Regions from separate parts of the Actinoalloteichus hoggarensis genome, predicted to be linked through region 2. Evidence: riboswitches for the same ligand, from Rfam matches in the RefSeq annotation. Region 2 holds a riboswitch; the other holds the start of a gene.
The links. A riboswitch is a leader RNA that binds a small molecule or an ion and turns the genes downstream of it on or off. The one in region 2 is predicted to bind S-adenosylmethionine.
Positions count from the first base shown of each region.

Region 1: it holds a riboswitch for S-adenosylmethionine, as region 2 does, so the genes downstream of both, thrC (threonine synthase) here and AHOG_RS03405 (methionine ABC transporter ATP-binding protein) in region 2, are expected to answer to the same signal.

Region 1 covers NZ_CP022521.1:1,750,079-1,759,919, reverse strand. Annotated here, with positions in the region: gene AHOG_RS07835 (hypothetical protein) at 185-655, opposite strand; gene AHOG_RS07830 (sulfite exporter TauE/SafE family protein) at 757-1,563, opposite strand; gene rpsT (30S ribosomal protein S20) at 1,815-2,075, shown strand; gene holA (DNA polymerase III subunit delta) at 2,971-3,951, opposite strand; SAM riboswitch class I at 4,365-4,493, shown strand; gene thrC (threonine synthase) at 4,505-5,761, shown strand; gene AHOG_RS07810 (ComEC/Rec2 family competence protein) at 7,010-9,379, opposite strand; gene AHOG_RS07805 (ComEA family DNA-binding protein) at 9,376-9,841, opposite strand, start outside.
Region 2 covers NZ_CP022521.1:719,191-729,031, forward strand. Annotated here, with positions in the region: gene AHOG_RS03395 (sigma-70 family RNA polymerase sigma factor) at 116-1,051, opposite strand; gene AHOG_RS03400 (NAD(P)/FAD-dependent oxidoreductase) at 1,051-2,259, opposite strand; SAM riboswitch class I at 2,989-3,080, shown strand; gene AHOG_RS03405 (methionine ABC transporter ATP-binding protein) at 3,278-4,297, shown strand; gene AHOG_RS03410 (methionine ABC transporter permease) at 4,294-4,980, shown strand; gene AHOG_RS03415 (MetQ/NlpA family ABC transporter substrate-binding protein) at 5,166-6,005, shown strand; gene AHOG_RS03420 (4-(cytidine 5'-diphospho)-2-C-methyl-D-erythritol kinase) at 6,286-7,251, shown strand; gene AHOG_RS03425 (MFS transporter) at 7,272-8,531, opposite strand; gene AHOG_RS03435 (MFS transporter) at 8,988-9,841, shown strand, end outside.

The DNA of each region.
Region 1 (9,841 bases), 1.0 Mb from region 2:
GGAGGGTCGGTGTTCGACCTCGCGTACTCGGGTCTCGTCGGCTGCCTCCTCTTCTCCTCGCAGCCGCGCCGTCGTGTCCGCCGGCCGGCCCGCCGTCGCCTGCTCAGCCGTCGCCTGCTCAGTCGTCGCCTGCTCAGTCGTCGCCTGCTCAGTCGGTAACCCACCCGGCCGTCACCGTCAGTGATCAGACGAGACCTTCGAAGGCATCATCGAGATAGGCCCCGAAGTCGGGACCGCTCCGGTTCCCGAGTACGTGCCGCATCCACGCCGCACGCTCGTAGCCGATGACGGCGAGCTCCCACACGTTCGCCACCAGCACCTCCCGGATCTCGGAGAAGGCCTCCGGGCGCTCCACCGACGAGCGGAACGAACGCTGCCACAGTTCGTGGGAGCGCATCCACCAGTCCACGGACACGACACACTGATCCCGAGAGTCATGAGCCATCAGATAGGCGACGCCGTGTGCCCCCTGATCGGCCCGGACCGCCGTGAGGACCTCCACCGCACGTGTGACGCCCGCATCGACCAGCTCCGCTCTCGGATATCGCGAGCCCTCCGCGATCCCGTAGCACTTGATCCGCCAGCCGCCCGCCTCCTCGATGCCGAGGAAGCGAACCGGACGCGGGGTATAAGACGTGTCTGGCCGAGGCTGCACGCGGACATCCTCTGGCGGCGGACACCACTTGTCGACCTCCCGACGAGAACCGATACCGGACCTATGCGGTCGCGGTCGTCCTATCCGTCGAGACATCAAGATCAGGTACCGAGAAACAGGCGTGCGCCGAGGGTCACCGCCATCGCGGCGACCACGGACAGGAAGACCTTCCGGACGAACACCGAACCCCTGCTGGTCGCCAGCAGTGCGCCCGCGACGCTGCCCGCGACGTTGCACACCGCCATCACGAGCCCCAGGCCCCACAGGACCTTGCCCGCCGGGATGAAGTAACAGAGTGCGCCCACATTGGTGGCGGTGTTGACCAGTTTGGCCGTCGCCGAGGCGTGTAAGAACGCGAAGCCGAGCAGGCCGACCAGCAGGAACACCAGAAAGGAGCCGGTGCCGGGGCCGGCCAGCCCATCCCAGAAACCGATCGCCAACCCGCCGAGGCCCGCCAGCACGATCTGCGCGCGCCGGCCGAAGCGGGGCGTCTCCACCGATCCGAGCGACGGCTTGCGCCAGGTGTAGATCCCGACCACGACCAGGGCGAACAGCACCACCCCGTTCAGCATTCGACCGGGCAGCAGATTGGCGAAGACGGCGCCCCCGACCGCACCGACGAAGGCGATCAAGGCCATCGGCACGGCGATCCACCAGTCGATACGGGTCCGCCGGGCATAGGTCGGCACCGCGGACGCCGTGCCCGCGAACGCCGCGACCTTGCTCGTAGCAAGGCTGAAGAGGGTGTCCCCGCCCGGCATGACCAACAGCAGGGCGGGCAGCTGAATGAGCCCCCCACCGCCCACGATGGCATCGACGGCACCCGCCGCGAACGCGGCGACGCAGAGGAACAGCAGCGCGGCCGGCGACACGTCGGCGAAGCCAGGCCAGTCGAGGGGGGTGAACACCTGACGAGCCTACGGAGCGTCGCCCTCGCCCAGAGGGTCGTGCGCGGCGAGAATCGTCACAGCCCTACCGCGTCGACGGGCGCAAAAGCCCTGTTCCGCGTGCTGTTAGACTTCGCCGTCGTGCCGTGTGGCATTCCGCAAGGGAGGAAGGCCGCCCTCGCCCGTCGAGCCTCGTCGCTCGTCGATCCGGCAGGCGGCGCCACAGAGAACGCGGCACGACAGAACACACATCGAGACCGAGGGGTTGTCGCGTGGCGAACATCAAGTCACAGGTCAAGCGGATCAGGACCAACGAGAAGGCCCGGCTGCGGAACAAGTCGGTGAAGTCCTCGGTCAAGACCGCGATCCGCAAGTTCCGCGAGGCCGCCGACGCCGGTGAGAAGGACAAGGCCATCGCGCTGAGCCGCGAGGCCTGCCGCAAGCTGGACAAGGCTGCCAGCAAGGGCGTCATCCACGCCAACCAGGCCGCGAACAAGAAGTCGGCCATCGCGCAGCGCGCGAACAAGCTCTGAGCCGACCCGAAAGGGCCTCGGCCCGCACGGTGTCCGGATGATCGACGACCCGACGAGCTGTCACGGTGAGCAGCCGATGTGACGAGCCATCGTGGCCCTCCGGAACCGACACGGAGCGGTGTCACGCATCAGCGGAAAGGGCGTCTCGGGATAGCCGAGACGCCCTTTTCGCATCCGGCCTGGCTTACCATGCACGGTCCGCCCTCGACCACGAACAGGTTCCCGCCCGGGCGATCCGCGCCTCGTCGGCTGGCTCGCATGATCCCGTGCGACGCCGAGATGCCAGCCGCTCCCTCCCATGTCCTCGGCGAGTCGGCGCCGAAGCCGTGCCACAGCTCACCCGGACGGGACACCCGTCATGCGTTCGGAGGAGAGTCGTCCCGAGCGCCGCTGAACGAGCTGCCGCCGATCTCGCGAAGAAGATCACGAATGCGGGCATCCACGGGCCCCATCCCGCGGCGCACGGTCCCGGCGGTATCCGCCGAGGGCCACAGCCCGAGTCCGGAAGCGTCTCGCGATGACAGGTCGGTCACGCCCGCGTTCGTGGTGGCCGACGTCCGCCGAGTCCGTCCGACAGCGCTGACCGGACGGGTCGCCGCCGGCTGGGGCGCGACAGGAACGACGGCACCGCACCCTCCCGCCGCACCGCCGGTTCGGCCGAGGCCGCTCGCACCCGGCAGCGCATCTCCTCACGACACCACCGCAGGTCGGGCACCGCGTAATCACCTTGATCAGCGGTGCCATCCCGATCCGGCGATCGCTTCCGGCGACCTGCCTGCCCTGATGAAGAACCGCCGGGTCCGTGCAAGCGGCCACGCGGGTCCCGTCGCCGCACGGCATCGGCACGCCCTCCGACTCCGGCCCACTCGCCGATGGCGGCGCCCAGCCTGGCAGGTCAGTGGCGGGCCCGCGCCTCGATGATGCCGAACACCGCACGCTCCAGTGCATAGCTCGCGTCGGCCGCCTGCCCTTTGACCTCCCCGTTGAGCCGAGCGACCAGGCGCATCGCCTCGGCGAGCCCGGACTCCTCCCAGCCGCGAACCTGGGTACGCACCTTCTTGATCTTCCACGGAGGCATGCCCAGCTCCCCCGCGAGTTGGAACGGGTCTCCGTTGCGGGCTCCGCGTACCAACGCGATGCTGCGCACGGCGTCGGCCAAGGCGTCGGCGACGAGGACGGCGGGCACGCCCAGCGCCAACGCCCACCGCAGTGCTTCCAGCGCACCTGCTCGATCCCCGGTCACGGCCTTCTCCGCCACCGCGAACCCCGTCACCTCGGCCCGGCCACGGTGGTACCGACGCACCGTCGCCTCATCGATCGGTCCCTCGGTGTCGGCGACGAGCTGGGTGGCGGCCGCGGCAAGCTCCCGAAGATCGGATCCGATCGTCTCGACCAGCGCGGAGACGCCGCCGGGATCGATACGCCCGCCTGCCTGACGGACCTCGTTGCGGACGAAACCCTCCCGCTCGGCCGCCCTGGTGATCTTGCCGCACTCCTGGACGGCCACGCCCGCCTTCCGCAGGGTGGCAGGAAGCTGCTTCGCCGCCTTGGCGCGGCCGCCGCCTGAATGGACGATCACCAGCACGATCCCGTCCTCGGGCTGCGGGCGATACGCGATCATCGCCTCCGCGAGCTCCTGGCCGGTGTCCTGTGCCGCGTCCACGACGACCACCCGACCCTCCCCGAACAGCGACGGGCTCACCAGCTCCGTGAACCGGGGAAGGGTCAGCTCGGCAGCCTTGACCCGCACCGTCTCGGTCATCGGATCGGTCTGCTTGGCTGCCTCGGACGCCGCCCGCACCGCACGCTCGACGAGCAGCTCCTCCTCGCCGAGGACGAGCTGAACCGGAGCAGGCTGGGCGACTCGCGTGTTCACCCGTTCATCCTGGCACGGGTCACCGACCGACCCTCCCGGAGCCGCATCCAGCCGCTGCTGAGGCTCACAGGCTGTGGATTCGCCGGACCGGTCTCGAGCCTGCGGCAAGAACCCGAGCAGGCGGAACGGCCATCCACGCCTTTCGCCGTGTGTCCGTTCTCCCGGGCGTCCGCTCCCCGGCCGACGAACCCGGGATCGCTGATCACGGCCGTCCTCGCCCGGAGCTCGCCCGCGAGCAGTCCGCCTGGACCGGCTCGTGTGCCCGTCGCCGCAGTGCACGGCGTCCTTCTCCGCGCACGTCGCCACGGTTCCACACCGGGGGCACCGAGTCGCCGCCCTGACCGGTCCCACTCCTCGGACCGAGGCTGGTTCGGACCCGTTTCGATGCCCTAGGGTTGGCGACACAACTGAACACTTCATCCAGAGGGGTAGAGGGTCCGGCCCTGCGAAACCCCGGCAACCGGCGTCGAAGCGCGACCACGTCCTGTGGCATTCGACGATCACGGTGCCAATTCCGGCCCGCACCGCGGGAAAGATGAGGAGAGGCCTCGCCATGACGACGACCCTGCGCACGAATGCCACGCTGGATCTCGGTCCCGCCGCCGCCCTGTCCTGTCGGGAATGCGGCAATCGGACTCCGTTGGCCGCCGAGTTCGCCTGCGCCGAGTGCTTCGGTCCGCTGGAGGTGGCCTATGAGTTCGGCACGATTCGCCGTGAGGACATCGAGGCCGGTCCTCGTTCCATCTGGCGGTATCGCGGACTGCTTCCCGTCCCCGCCGACGTCGACGACCATGCCAACACCCAGCCCGGCCTGACCCGCCTGATTCGCGCGGACCGCCTCGGTGCCGAACTGGGGCTGAAGAACCTGTGGGTCAAGGACGACACCGGCAACCCCACCCATTCGTTCAAGGACCGTGTGGTCGCCGTGGCCCTGGCGGCCGCCCGGCAGCTGGGCTTCACGGTGTTGGCCTGCCCCTCCACCGGCAACCTCGCCAACGCCGTCGCCGCGGCGGCGGCCCGAGCCGGCTGGCGCTCGGTCGTGCTGATCCCCTCCTCGCTGGAACGGGCGAAGGTGCTGACCACCGCCGTCTACGACGGGGCGCTCATCGCCGTGGACGGCAACTACGATGACGTGAACCGCCTGGCCACCGAGCTGGCCGCCGAACACGAGGACTGGGCGTTCGTCAACGTCAACGTGCGGCCGTATTACGCCGAGGGGTCGAAGACACTCGCCTTCGAGGTCGCCGAGCAGCTCGGTTGGCGCCTGCCCGAACAGATCGTCGTGCCGATCGCCTCAGGGGCGCAGCTCACCAAGGTCGACAAGGGCTTCCAGGAACTGGGCACGCTGGGTCTGGTCGAGCCGACGCCATACCGCGTCTTCGGTGCTCAGGCGACCGGCTGCTCCCCCGTGTCGACCGCGTTTCGATCGGGCGGCGATGTGGTGCACCCCGTGCGGCCGGACACGATCGCTCGCTCGTTGGCGATCGGGGCGCCTGCTGACGGCCCGTACGTACTGGACGCGGTGCGACGAACGGGCGGAGCGATCGACGACGTCAGTGATGACGAGGTGGTGGCAGGCATTCGCCTGTTGGCCCGGACCGAGGGCGTCTTCACCGAGACCGCGGGCGGCGTGACCGTGGCCACGACGAAGAAGCTCGTCGAGGCGGGCAAGCTCGACCCGGAGGCCGAGACAGTCCTCCTGATCACCGGCGACGGGCTCAAGACACTCGACGCGGTCGCGGACCATGTCGGCCCCAAGGCCACGGTGCCGCCCTCCTCGAAGGCAGTGCACGAGGCGCTCGGATACTGACCGAGGCACACGCCGTTCCACCGCCTTACCAGCACTCGCGGGGCGTCGGATGCGGGGCAGGGCTCGTGGCGGCGCAGGCGGGCAGAGGGCGCAGGCAGTTGGCAAGGAACAGGGCGTAGGGCACCGGCGATCTGGGTACGTCAGCGGTCACGCTCCAATTGGCGGGTCAGCAGCGAGCTGGCGGGTCAGCAGCGAGCTGGCGAGTCAGTTGATCCGGCGCGGCAAGTCGCTCGGTGCGACGACTCGGTCGGGTGAGGGACGCCGCCTGCGGCAGACGACGTGGCACGCGGTCTTCCGCGGCCACGACTCGATCGCTTCCGACGACGAACCCTGCCGCAGGACAGACGACGTGTCAGGGCCGACGGCGGGCGGCCCGGGCGACAGACTTCGGGCCATTGAGCGTGATCGAAGGCCCACGCCCACGCCCACGCCCACGCCCACGCCCACGCCCACGCCCACGCCCACGCCCACGCCCACGCCCACGCCCACGCCCACGCCCACGCCAGGATGATCGGGTGTCGCTGCTGTCCTCCCCTCCCCTCCCCCTCCCCTCCCGCCCCGCCTACTCGGCTGTCTCCTTTTCCGACATCGGCTTGCCGACTTCCGACATCGGCTTGCCGACGAGTGATGTCGGCGGCGGCCATGCCCCCGGCTTGCTGCAAGGCGCGGGCGGTCTCGTGCGCAGACACCGTGATGCCACGCCACAGCGGTGCGGCACCCCGGTCGATCCGGCGGCCGAAGTCGAACAGCAGCCGCAGGGTGGCGCCCCTCCCACGGACTCAGCTGTTCCTGACGGCTTCAGCGCCGCCGACGGCCCTGACCTGACTCACGGCCTCGTGTCCGTCCTCGAGATCACCGAGTCGCCGGGGTCGCTCGGCGTCGAAGCACGCGGACGCAGGACTGCCCGAACAGCCGTGGACCGAGGGCGGCGGACACGAACGTCGGCGCCTGCCCGTCCCTGCGCCCCTCGGCACGCGAGCATCGACCCACGAACGTCATCCGTTCTCGCCACACGAACGCAGAGGGACTCGCCAGGGCCGGTCCGCTCCTCAGAGCAGGAGCAGCATCCGATCTCCCCGAGAACGGGCATCGAGGCCCCCGGTCGTGGCCGGTATGGCCGCGACCGCGCGCCGTCCCCCCGGCCACGCCGGGGGCGCCGCCCGACGCAGCCCGTCCGCGCAGGCAGGAGAGGACGCGACAGGCTCGCCTCGCCAGTGGTCACCGATCGCCGCGCCCGCGCCCGGCGAGCTACGACGTGCTCCCCGGAGACCGTCGGACGACGACCGGATCGCCGCCGCGAGCGGCCACCGCGACGTCGCCGCCTTGATCGGTACGCAGTACCACGGAGCCCAACGCGGACAGCTCCTCCACCACCATCGTGCTCGGATGCCCGTAGCGATTGTCACCTCCCACACTGATCAACGCCGTTCGCGGACGAACCGCCGCGAGAAATCTCGGAGCGGTGTACCGCGATCCGTGATGCGGAACCTTGAGCACCTCGGCCTCGAGATCCACCCCCGATCGCAGCAGCTCCGCCTGTCCGGCCAGCTCTATGTCGCCCGTCAGAAGCACCCGGCCCGCCCGGGTCGTCGCCCGCAACACCACAGAGTGGTCGTTGACCTCCGTTCCCGAATCCTCATCGACCCTCGACGAGGGGTTCACCGGCCCCAGCACCTCCAACCGCAGCTCTGGCCAGGCCAGCCGTCGTCCGACATCAAGCGCGACGACGGGCACGTCCGCCGCTGCGGCGGACTCCAGCACCTTCGCGTGGGCCCATTCGGGCACCCGGACCGGGCCCACCGCGATCGCCTCGACGTCCCGACCGGTCAACGCCGACGTGAGCCCGCCCACATGGTCGGCATGGAGATGACTCAGGACGATCAGAGCGATGGACCGCACCCCCAGATCGCGAAGACAAGCGTGCACCGCCCCGGTGTCCGGTCCGACATCCACCACCACCGCACGACCGGGTTCCCCCGTGGCCAACACCACGGCGTCGCCCTGCCCGACGTCGCAGGCCACCACCGTCCACTCCTTCGGAGGCCAACCCGAATAGACGAACCTGCCCGGCAACAGGAACAAGACCGCCAACAGCACCGTCGCCACCAGCAGCACACGAAGCCGCCGGAAGCGCACGGCCACCACCAGGGCCAGCAGGACCACCGTGAGCAGTACCCCGCCTGTCACACCGGCAGGCCAGTCGAGCCGTGCCGCGGGAACGGCAGCGGCATGCCTGCCGACCGCGACGAGCCACCACACCGCAGGCCCCGCCAGACGCACGAGCATCTCAGCGGTGCCCAGGTGAAACGGCGAGGCCAGCGCAGCCAACACCCCCAACAGCGTCGCGGGCGCGACCACGGGCCCGGCCAACAGATTCGCCAGGATCGAGATCAGACTGACCTCCCCGGACAGCCCGGCGATCAGCGGTGCCGTGGCCACCTGCGCCGCCACCGCGACCGCGAGCGCCTCGGCGATGCCGATCGGCACACCCCGATCGCGCATCGCCCCCGCCATCCCGGGCGCCAACAGCACCAGGCCCGTCGTCGCCGCGACCGACAGCGCGAAACCCGGATGTGTCGCCAGCTCGGGCAACACCAGCAGGAGCCCGATCACCGCGCCCGCCAACGCGGGCAGCGCACAACGCTGCCTGCCCAGCACCAGCGCGAGCAGGGTCACCGATCCCATCGCCGCCGCCCTGAGCACGCTCGGCTCCGGACGAGCGAGGATGACGAACCCGACCAGTGCCACCGCCGCAGCCACCGTGGACGGAAACGGGCCCAGGCTCGCCGCCCGGCAGACCAGCAGCACCGCTCCGCACAGGATCGCCAGGTTGGCGCCGGACACGGCGGTCAGATGTGTCAGCCCCGCCGCCTGGAACTCCTCCTCCACCTGAGGCGACTGCCGCGTGGTGTCACCGACCACCAAGGCGGGCAGCAGGCCCGCCGGATCGGGATGCAGAACCTCCGACGCCGTTCGCAGGCCGTCTCGCACCGTGTCGGCCGCACGCTGCCACCATGAGACGGGCCCGACGTCGAGCGGCGGGCCACGCACCCGAAGCACCGCCACCGTCAGGTCACCGGGACGGGGCGGCGACAACGTCCCCTCGGCCGTCGCCCGCTGCCCCGGCAGAAGCTCGGACCAACCGGCCTCGTCGGCGAGAGCGATCAGCCGTCCACTCGTCTCGTCCCGCTGTCCGTCGACGTCCATCGACGTCAGCCGAGCCCGCAGCAGCAGTCTCCCGTCGCCCGGGTCGCTCCCGTAGCCCGCGGTCGCCAGCCGTGCCGGGTCATCGGTGAGCCGTATCCGAACCCGTGCCTCGTCGCCATGCTCAGCCGCCTCCCGCAACGGGTGCGTGCTCGCGTGACGCTCTCGTACTCCTACACCCGTCGCCGCCGCGGCGGCGAGCAGACCCGCCGCGAGGACACCCGCCGTCATACGTCTTGCGAGCCGCACCCCGCGTCGCGCGCACAGCAGACTGCCGAGCATCAGCAGCACAGCCAGAGCACCACAGCAGAACGCAGCCGCATGGCCGACGTGCACGCCGATCAGAGTCACTGCCCAGACCGCTACGGCAGAGGGCACCAGGCGGAGATCCCGACGCATAGTCGACTTCGTCATGACCGCACCAGGTCTTTGAGTCGCTCATAGCGCGTCGGACCGATCCCGTCGACGTCCCGGAGGTCCTCCACCGAGGAGAAGCCCCCGTGTGCGGCTCGCCAATCGATGATGGCCTGTGCGGTGACGGGACCAACACCGGGAAGCGTGTCGAGCTGAGCTGCCGATGCGGTGTTCAGATCGAGCGGGGCGGCCCCCGCCGACACCTGGGCGGCCCCGCCGCTCACCGCACCCCCGATCACCCCGCCGTCGGCTCCGGCTCCGGGCGGTAGGGGCGCGTCGACATGGATCTGCTCGCCGTCGGCCAGAGAGCGCGCGAGATTCACCGTGTCGAGATCGGCATCGGGATGTGCGCCGCCCGCCGCCTCGATCGCGTCGGCCACCCGGGCAGGCGCGGTCAACGTGACGAGCCCCGGAACGCCCACCCGGCCGACCACGCTCACCACGAGCTCGGCGGGCTCCGGT
Region 2 (9,841 bases):
TCGAAGGATCGCGGGTTCCGGTCACGCCCGCAGCCGGAACCCTGGCGGATCGCGAAAGTAGTCCGCGATCCGCCAGAACACGGGAACGAGTGACGAGAAGCCGACGTCCTTTCGATCACCACGACTCGATGAGCGGCTCGGCATGCTCGCGTCGGCTCCACTCCCGTGCAATGCGCGCGATGCGCTCCGGCGCGGCCATTCCGTGCACCGTCGCCACCCTGCCGTCGCGGATCTCCAGGATCATCGCCGCCAGCACCCGGTCGTCGACCGTGACGATCATCGCCGGCGAACCGTTGACCACGGCGGTGTGGACGGCCGGGGAGCCGCCTGCCATCCGCCGCTTCGCCGGGGTCGGCTTCAGTCCCGCGCGCAGGACCGCGGCGATCTGTTCGGGATCGGAGAACCGCTTCAGCCCCGTTCCCCAGCCCGCCCCGTCGATGATCGCGGTCGCGTCGTCGGTCAGCAGTTCCACCAGCCGTTCGGTGCGACCCGAGGACGCGGCGTCGAGGAACGCCCCGACGATTCGGCGCGCGGCGGCGGCGTCGACCGCGCCGACGTCCCGTCGGGCGGTGACATGACGTCGGGCCCGGTGGGCGTGCTGCTGGCTTGCGGACACCGTGATGTCGAGGAGGTCGGCGATCTCGGCATGGCTGTAGGAGAAGGCCTCCCGCAGCACGAAGACGGCACGTTCGATCGGTGTCAGCCGCTCCAGCAGCGTCAACACCGCCAGCGTCACCGATTCCCGCTGCTCGACGGTCTCGGCCGGGCCGAGCATCGGATCACCGTCGAGAAGCGGCTCGGGCATCCAGTCGCCGACCACGCGCTCACGCCGTGTCTTCGCCGAGCGCAGCCGATCGAGGGACAGGTTGGTGACCACCTTGGTCAGCCACGCCTCGGGGATCTCGATGCGCGTCTGGTCGGCGGCCTGCCAGCGCAGGAAGGCGTCCTGCACGGTGTCCTCGGCGTCGGTGGCCGAGCCGAGCAGCCGGTACGCGAGCGAGGCCAGCCGGGAACGGCTGGCCTCGAAACACTCCACTCCGGTGGCCTTCATCAGGGCGACCCCACGTGTCGACGATGGTCGGCGGCACGGGCGGACCCGGCATCGGCGGCCAGGCGGTGTCTGCGCGCCGGGAGCCCGTTCGTCGGGTTGCTCGACGTCACCATGACGCCCTTGAGCACGGCGTTCTTGAAGCGGGCCGCCCCACGGCCGCGCACCGACCAGGACTTCGCCTGCGCGTCGCCGTCGACGACCTGGAAGATCCCGTCCTTCTGTCCGAGGCTGAGGCAGTTGCCGAAGTACCCCAGCGGAACCTTCGTGATCGAGCGGCCGGTCAGATCCCCGATGATCGCGGCGGTCGCCTGCCTGGCGGTGAAGCCCGCCGACGCGCAGGACATCGGCAGCGGGCGACCGTTCCTGTCGACGGCGTGGACACTGTCGCCCGCGGCGTAGACGTCCGGGTGCGAGACCGACCGCATCATGCGATCGACGGTGATCCGGCCGTCGTCCTCGACGGTGAGGCCGCCTGCGGCGGCGATGGGGTGGACGCTGAAGCCCGCGGCCCACACGGTCGCGTCGGAGGACAGGACGGTGCCGTTCGCGGCGACCGCTCCCGTCGCCGAGACCTGGTCGACGGTGGTGTGCTCGTGAACGGTGATGTGGAGGCGTTCGAAGGCTCGCAGCAGGTGACGCCGCGCCTTCTCGCTCAGCCAGCCTCCCAGCTCGCCGCTGGTCGCGAGGGTGATGCCCAGCCCCGGCCGCGACTCGGCGATCTCGGTGGCGACCTCGATCGCGGTGAGGTTGCCGCCCACGACCAGCACCTCCCCGGTCTCGCCCAGTTCGTCCAGTCGCCGACGCAGTCGCCGCGCCGCGTGTCCCTCGGCGACATGGAAGGCATGCTCGTCGACGCCGGGAACGCCGTGGTCGGCGACGGTGCTGCCGAGCGAGTAGACGAGGGTGTCGTAGCCGAGCTGGTCGGTGCCCTCGTCGTCGGTCACGGAGACGGTCCGCCGCTCGGCGTCCATGGCGGTGACGTGTGCCAGGCGCAGCCGGACGCCGGTGTCGGCGAACAGCTCCGCCAGCTCGTGTCGACGGGGATCCAGGCCTGCGGCGAGCTGATGCAGGCGCATCCGCTCGACGAAGTCGGGTTCGGCGTTGACGGCGGTGATCTCGACGTCGTCGGGGTGCAGCCGGCGGGCGAGGGCCCCGGCGGCGAAGACTCCGGCGTATCCGGCTCCCAGGACGATGATGCGATGTCGCATGGCTCGTACTCCCGTCTGTCTGGACGCCCTTAGAACGGGGCGGCAGCCGGATCCCTGACAGAACGGTGACGTGATCTGGCTCACTATCCGGTGGCGGTGTCTCCGGCCTGGGGCCCGGGGATGTCGTGTTCCAGGCGATGCCGCAGGCCGCCGGCAGCCAACCGCCGGGCACCAACCGCCGGCCGCCAACCGCCGGCCGCCAACCGCCGGTCATCGGCCGCAGGCAGGCGGCTGGGAGGGACGCCGGTGGAGATCGCGACGCGACGTCGGCAGCGTGAGGCGGGCCCGGCGGCCGTCGTGACCACGCCGCCCCGGCCGGTCGAGAAGAGCAGGCATCCTCGGCCTGCCACGTCTCCGCCGTGCCGGGAACCTTGCCGGTGGGAGGTGCGCCGTCCGCGTCGTCGGCGGGACCGTCCTCGGCTCGGTCGTCCCGAAGCGACTCCGCCGGTCCTCGGCGCTGCTGCCTGCGCGGACTCCGTCGAGCCCGCCGCCGCCGAAGCGTCGGCCTGCGGCCGTCGCGCGCCTGGCATGGCCGCGCGTTCGGCGTCGACGTGACCACTCGGCGCCCTCGAAGACCGCCCCGTGTCCTTCGCCACGCCCGGCGCGTCGGCTCGTGCCTGGAGCCCATGTCGTGCCGCCGCGTCCGTTGGGCGAAACGGGTGTCGTCGCCCAGGTGTGGCCTGAATCTACTTGCGCGGGAACTCGCTTGTCGGTTTTACTCTGTGAGACCGACCATCCTGAGCGGCTGAGAGACCTGGCTCGACGACGCCGCAGCAACCACCCACCCGTTGGGCAGGTGCTAACGCCAGGACCGATGGAGTCGTAGTGTTAGTTCAGTTCATGCTCACGCGCCGACGTGTGGTCGACCAGTGTCGTCGAACCGCTTCCGGCTGTCGGGTCCACCTCGCTGCATCCCGAGACTGACCCCCGGTAGTCATCGCCCCCCTTTCTCACCGCCCCCTCGTCGGGGGCGGTCTCAGCGTGCCGCCCGTGAGCGGCCCGGCGTCGTGGAGCAGAGATGATCACTGTCGAGAAGCTGACCAAGACCTTCCCCGGCAAGAAGGGCGTCGTGCACGCCCTGGACGGGGTGACCCTGTCCGTCCCGGAGAGCACCGTCTGCGGCGTCGTCGGGCCCAGTGGCGCGGGCAAGTCCACGCTGGCCCGCTGCATCGCGCTGCTGGAGCAGCCCGACAGCGGTTCGATCACCGTGGAGGGCACCGACCTGGTGTCGCTGCGGGGCCGTGACCTGCGGGCCGCCCGCCGCCGCATCGGTGTGGTGCCGCAGGGCGACTCGCTGCTGCGGCAGCGCACCGCGGCGGGCAACGTGGCCCTGCCGTTAGAGAGCGCGGGCGTCAGCCCGGCGGCCCGCCGGACGCGGGTCGTGGAGCTGTTGGACCTGGTCGGACTCACCGACAAGGCGGGCAGCTACCCGGACCAGCTCTCCGGCGGACAGCGTCAGCGGGTGGCGGTGGCCAGGGCGCTGGCCGCCCGGCCGTCCGTGCTGCTCGCCGACGAGCCGACCTCCGCACTCGACCCGGAGACCACCGGATCGGTGCTCACCGTGCTGGACCGCGTGCGAGCCGAACTCGGCGTCACCGTGCTCGTGGTCACCCACGACATGGCCGTCGTCCGCCGGATCTGCGACGACGTCGCGGTGCTGGCCGACGGGCAGATCGTGGAACACGGCAAGGTGCTTGACCTGCTCACCGTGCCCGGCAGCAGGATCACCGCCTCGCTGCTGCCCGAGATCGACCAGGCCGCCGGCCTGGCCGGCAGCGCGGCGCGGGCCGACGTCGTCGCCGAGGTGGTACTCGTCGGCTTCGCGGCCGTCGGGGCGCTGCTGCCGGAGGCGGCGAATCGCTTCAACGTCGAGCTGGCCATTCTCGGCGGCGGGTTGACGCGGCTCGGCGACACCCCGGTGGCGCGGTTCCGCATCGGTCTGACCGGCGACCGGGCCGAGGCCGCGCTGGCCTGGCTCGGCGACCACGAGGCGACGATCCGTCGCGCCCCACAAGAGATTCCAGGAGTAGCCGCGTGAGAGAACCGACCCCGTGGGATCGGGTCTTCGACCTGGTGTCAGCCGCCACCGGAGACACGATCTACATGGTCGGCATCGCCACGATCCTCGCCGCGCTCGGCGGCATCCCGCTCGGGGTGCTGCTGCACATCACCTCGCCGACGGGCCTGAGCCCGCGGCCGGTGCTGCACCGGGTGCTGGGCGTGGTGGTGGACATCGGCCGTTCGCTGCCCTTCGTGGTGCTGCTGGTCCTGCTGGGGTCGGTCACCCGGACGCTGGTCGGGACGACGATCGGGCCGACGGCGGTGATCGTCCCCCTCACGGTCGGCGCGATCCCGTTCGTCGGCAGGCTCGTCCAGGCGGCGTTGCGGGAGGTGAACGCCTCGGTCGTGGAGGCGGCGATCACCACGGGTGCGAGTCGGACCCGCATGGTGCGCAGCGTCCTGCTGCGGGAGGCCGGCCCGGCGCTGGTGGCGGCGATCGGCGTCACGGCGGTGACGCTGATCGGCTACTCGGCGATGGCGGGCGTGATCGGCGGCGGCGGGCTCGGCGACGTGGCCATCCGCTTCGGTTATCAGCGCAACGACACCCGAATGCTGTGGGCGTCGGTCGTGGCGCTCGGCGCGCTCGCCTGGTTCACCCAGCTGCTCTTCGACCGGCTCGCGCGGGCCATCGACCGGCGGCGGTCGGCGCTGAAGATCTGACGCCGAACCGGGGCTGACGCTCACCGGGGCGGCCCGGCCCCTCTCGATCGACATCCGACGTCGACGCCGGTCAGTGAGCCGTCGGGTCTGTCCACAGTGGACTCATGACGACCGCGTGACCGACCGCGTGCGACGACGACAGACCTCGAAACACCGAAGAAGTTCCGCAGAACGGAGACATCGCCATGCGCACCACCCGTCGACTCAGAGACGTGACCGTCCTGCTCGCCGCCTCGGCTGCCGTCCTGGCGGGCTGCGGAAGCGAGGACGCCTCGACGACCGACGAGGCCGCCTCGACCGACGGCCCGCTGCGGGTCGGCGTCAGCCCCGTGCCGCACGGCGAGATCCTCGAGTTCATCGACCAGGAGCTGGCCGCCGACGCCGGGCTGGAGCTGGAGGTCGTCCCCTTCAACGACTACGTGCAGCCCAACACCGCGTTGCAGGACGGGTCGCTGGAGGCCAACTACTTCCAGACCATCCCGTACCTGGAGAACTTCGAGATCGAGCACGGCGGCGAGTACGAGTGGATCGAGGCCGTGCACCTCGAACCGCTGGGCCTGTACTCGGAGAGCGTCGAGTCCGTCGACGACCTGCCGGACGGCGCCACGATCGGCGTGTCCAACGACCCGGCCAACCTCAACCGCGGCCTTCAGCTCCTCGCCGACAACGGGCTGATCACCCTGCGCGAGGGGACCGAGGGGCAGGCCACCGAGGCCGACGTCGAGGACAACCCGAGGAACTTCGAGTTCGCCCCGCTGGAGGCCGCGCAGCTCGCGGTGAGCCTCCAGGACACCGACGCCTCCGTGATCAACGGCAACTACGCCATCGACGCGGGCCTGAGCCCGGCCGACGACTCGATCCTGTTGGAGGAGGCGGAGGGCAACCCCAACGCCAACGGCGTCGTGACCACGCCCGCGCTGGCCGACGACCCCAGGATCGCGACGCTCGTCGAGCTGCTGACCTCCGACGACGTCCGCCAGTTCATCGAGGAGAACTACGACGGCGGCGTGCTGCCGTCGTTCTAGAACACACGCGTGACGAGGCGAGGGCGGGGTGGACATCGGTCCGCCCCGCCCTCTCGCGTCGGAGGGGCGGGGCCGGGTGCGGCTGTGTCCGATCTCATGCCGTGGCGGCTCCGTCCGCGACTCTCCTGACCTGTCGTCCGTGTCGGTCCGTGTCTGTCTCACACGATCGGACCGCGAGATCGCACCGCCGTGTACAACGGTCGGTGTCCGGTCGATGACGTCGGGTGATCATCGGCGGTGGACCGAACACATCACCCGGAACCGCCCGTAGGCTGCAGGGGTGCTCGCAGTCGTGCCACCCCCGATTACGGTTCGCGCCCCGGCCAAGGTCAATCTGCACCTCGGTGTCGGCGACCTGCGTGACGACGGCTACCACGACCTGGTCACCGTGTTCCAGGCTCTGTCGCTGACCGACGAGGTCACCGTCGCCGTCGCCGACGAGCCCGGCGTGGAGGTATACGGCGAGGGTGCCGACGCGGTTCCGACCGGCCCGTCGAACCTGGTATGGCGTGCGGTGCAGGCCCTCGCCCGCCACGTGGGACGCGACCCGGACGAGCCGAAGGTCCGCGTGGTGATCAACAAGGGCATCCCGGTGGCGGGCGGCATGGCGGGCGGCAGCGCCGACGCCGCGGCCACGCTCGTCGGCCTCGCCTCGCTCTGGCGGCTCGACATCGGCCGGGACGAACTCGGCGACGTGGCGGCGACCATCGGCAGCGACGTCCCCTTCTGCCTGCACGGCGGCAACGCCCTGGGCACCGGGCGAGGCGAACGACTCGTGCCCGTGCTGTCCCGGCACTCCTTCCACTGGGTGCTGGCGTTGGCCAGGCGCGGCCTGTCGACGCCGACGGTCTTCCAGGAGATGGACCGGATTCGCAGCGAGGGTCGGCCGCCCCGCATCGGGACCGTCGAACCCGTGCTGGAGGCACTGGCCTCCGGCGACCCGCGCCAGCTCGCCCTGCTCCTCGGCAACGATCTCCAGGCCGCCGCCGTCTCGCTGCGGCCGACACTGCGTCGCACCCTGCGTGCGGGCGTCGACGCGGGTGCGCTGGCCGGCATCGTCTCCGGTTCCGGTCCGACCTGCGCCTTCCTCTGCGAGAGCGCGGCCTCGGCGGTGCAGGTCGCCGCCGAACTGTCCGGGGCGGGCGTGTGCCGCACGGTGCGCGTGGCCCAGGGACCGGTCCCCGGAGCGAAGACCGTCCAACGCGAGGAACAGCCGCGGCCCGCTCCGCCCCCGGTACACGCATGACGGGGAGGCATCGCGCGCCGTCACCAGCGCAGCCCCGCAGGCACCTCGTGCTCGTCCACTCGGAGCGAGACGCACAGCGGCAGGACGACCAACAGGGCGGCGCTGAGGAAGAACGGCGCCTGAACGCCGAGTCCGCCCGCCACCGCGCCCCCGACCAGGGCGCCCGCCCCCGTGGCCACCAGGCCGCCCAGCCGATCGACGCTCGTGATCCTGCCGAGCAGCGCGTTCGGTCCGATGATCTGCCGTACCGACGTCGCCACGATCGTCCAGACCATGAACATGGCGTTCCCCGCGGACACCACCACGAAGGCGGGCACCAGCGAGGACGTCACAGCCTGTAGCACGTACATGACCCCGATGAGCAGGGGCGCGGCCCGAATGATGAGGCGACGGCTCACCCGACCGTCCAGCCGCACGGCGAGGAAGCTGCCCACGAACGCGCCGACCGCCTCGCCGACGAGCAGCAGCCCGTAGCCCACGGCGTCGAGCCCGAGCCATCGCGTGGCGAACAGCACGAACACGCTGGTGATCATCCCGACGCAGAAGCTGATGATGGCGCCGATGATCGTCATCGACCGCAGCAGACGATGACGCAGCACGTGGTGCACACCGATCCGCAGATCGGCGGTCACACTGTTCGGGATCTCGGCCCTGGCGTCCGCGTGGTGGCCGGCGGGCGCCGCGACCACCCGGACCCAGATCAGCAGCGCCGCCGACACCACGAAGGTGCCCGCGTTGACGAAGAACGGCAGCGCGTGATCGATCGCGAACAGCACGCCCCCCAGCGCCGGGCCGACGAAGGCGACACCCAGCGTCCACGAGGACATCAGCAGACTGTTGGCCCGGTTCAACGCCGAGCTGGGCACCACCTGCGGCAGTACGGCCTGCGAGGCGCTGTCGAACACCGTCTGGGTCGTGCCGAGCACGATCGCCACCACGTACAGCGGCCATAACGCGGCGAGGTCGTCGGCCACCAGCAGGGCGAACCCGAGGATCGCCGCCGCCCGCACCAGGTCGCTGGAGACCATCAACGCTCGACGTCGCATCCGGTCCGCCGCGACCCCGGACCACAGGATGACCAGTGCCGCGGGCAGCACCGTCGCGACCTTCAGCGCGGCGACGGCCTTCTCATCGGCGGTCAGCGCGACCGCGAGCAGCGCGATGGCGGGCAGGTAGAGGCCGGTGCCCAGCGCGGAGATGCCCGTCGCCGCGAGCAACGCCAGAAAACTGCGGCTCCTCGTGAGCGGAGGGTCTGCGAAATCGGCACCGCTGCTGGTCACTGACTCGACTTTCGTGAAGACAGGGGGCGGTGCCCCGCGGTGCCCCGTCTGCGAGCTTCGTCGTCGTCCGTGTCACGGAGACCGGGGCGGCGACCGAGACGAATCAGGGGATGGAGCGGGACCGGCACGGCGCGATCCGGGCGGCGGCCGAGGGGAGCCGGGTGTCCCGTCGTCGGCCGATCGATTCAAGGGACGTCGGAATGAGGGAGGGTCCGTGAGGTGAGCGGGCTCGGCGCCGTGCCACGACCCCGGTGTCGCCCTCGGGTGCCGAGACACCGGCGCCAAGCTGCTGACATTACGGAGCACCTCACACCGGTGACAAGGGCCGAGACGGGCTAGCGCGGTGCGCCCTTCGGTCCAACAAGGCCGATTCACCTGCGGTGTTCTTCGAGCGCGGACGTCCGCGACCCGGCCGCCCTTGACCTCCAGTCGACTGGAGGTCGCAGCCTTCTCGCCGTGACAGATCCCGCCGCCCCCGCCGTCCGACGAGTCCGTGTCTGGAACTCGCGACCCTTCCGTCGACTCTGGACGATCGGCCTCCTCAGCTCGCTCGACCGGTGGATGATGCAGATCGGGTTGACCGTCGGGGTACTGGAGTTCGGCTCCGGCTCGACGCTGGCCTGGATGCTGTTGGCGGGAACCGTGCCCGGTCTGCTCGTCGGTCCGCTCGCGGGCGCCGTCGTCGACCACCGCGACGCGCGTCGGGTGGCGAGCATCGGACTCGCCGTCCAGGCCGCCATGACCCTGAGCATGGGGCTGTTCCTCGAGCACTCGCTCGTGGCCGTGGCGTGCTGTCACGCGACAGCCTCCATCGCGGGGCGCTTCCCGCCGATCGCGCTCCAACGGCTCCGTTACGCCGTGCTGGACGAGTCACGGTGGACGACCGCCAACGCCGCCGTCTCCCGCATCATGGCGCTGACCCTGATCCTCGGCGCGCTGCTGGGCAGCGCCGGAGTCACCGTGCTCGGCATCGTCCCGACCTTCGCCGCGGCCGCCGCCATGGCCGCGCTGGCCGCCGCGCTGGTGTGGACCGTGCCGGGAGAGACCGCCCGACCTGCCGCCGCCGGGGGCGGACTACGGCTCGGCGGCGGCCTCGCCGCCCTCCGACGGCACCCGAGCGCCTGCGCCATCGTCGTCCTGTGCACGGCGTGGGGGCTCATCGGCGGCGGCCTCACCGTTCTCCTCGGCATCCTCGGCGCCGACCTGACCGGCGACGGACGCGGCGTGGGCGTCCTCCTCGCCGTCTATGGCGCCGGTCTGCTGCTGGGCACCCTCGGCGCGGGCCGCCTGGCGCCGAGCATGCAGAGCCG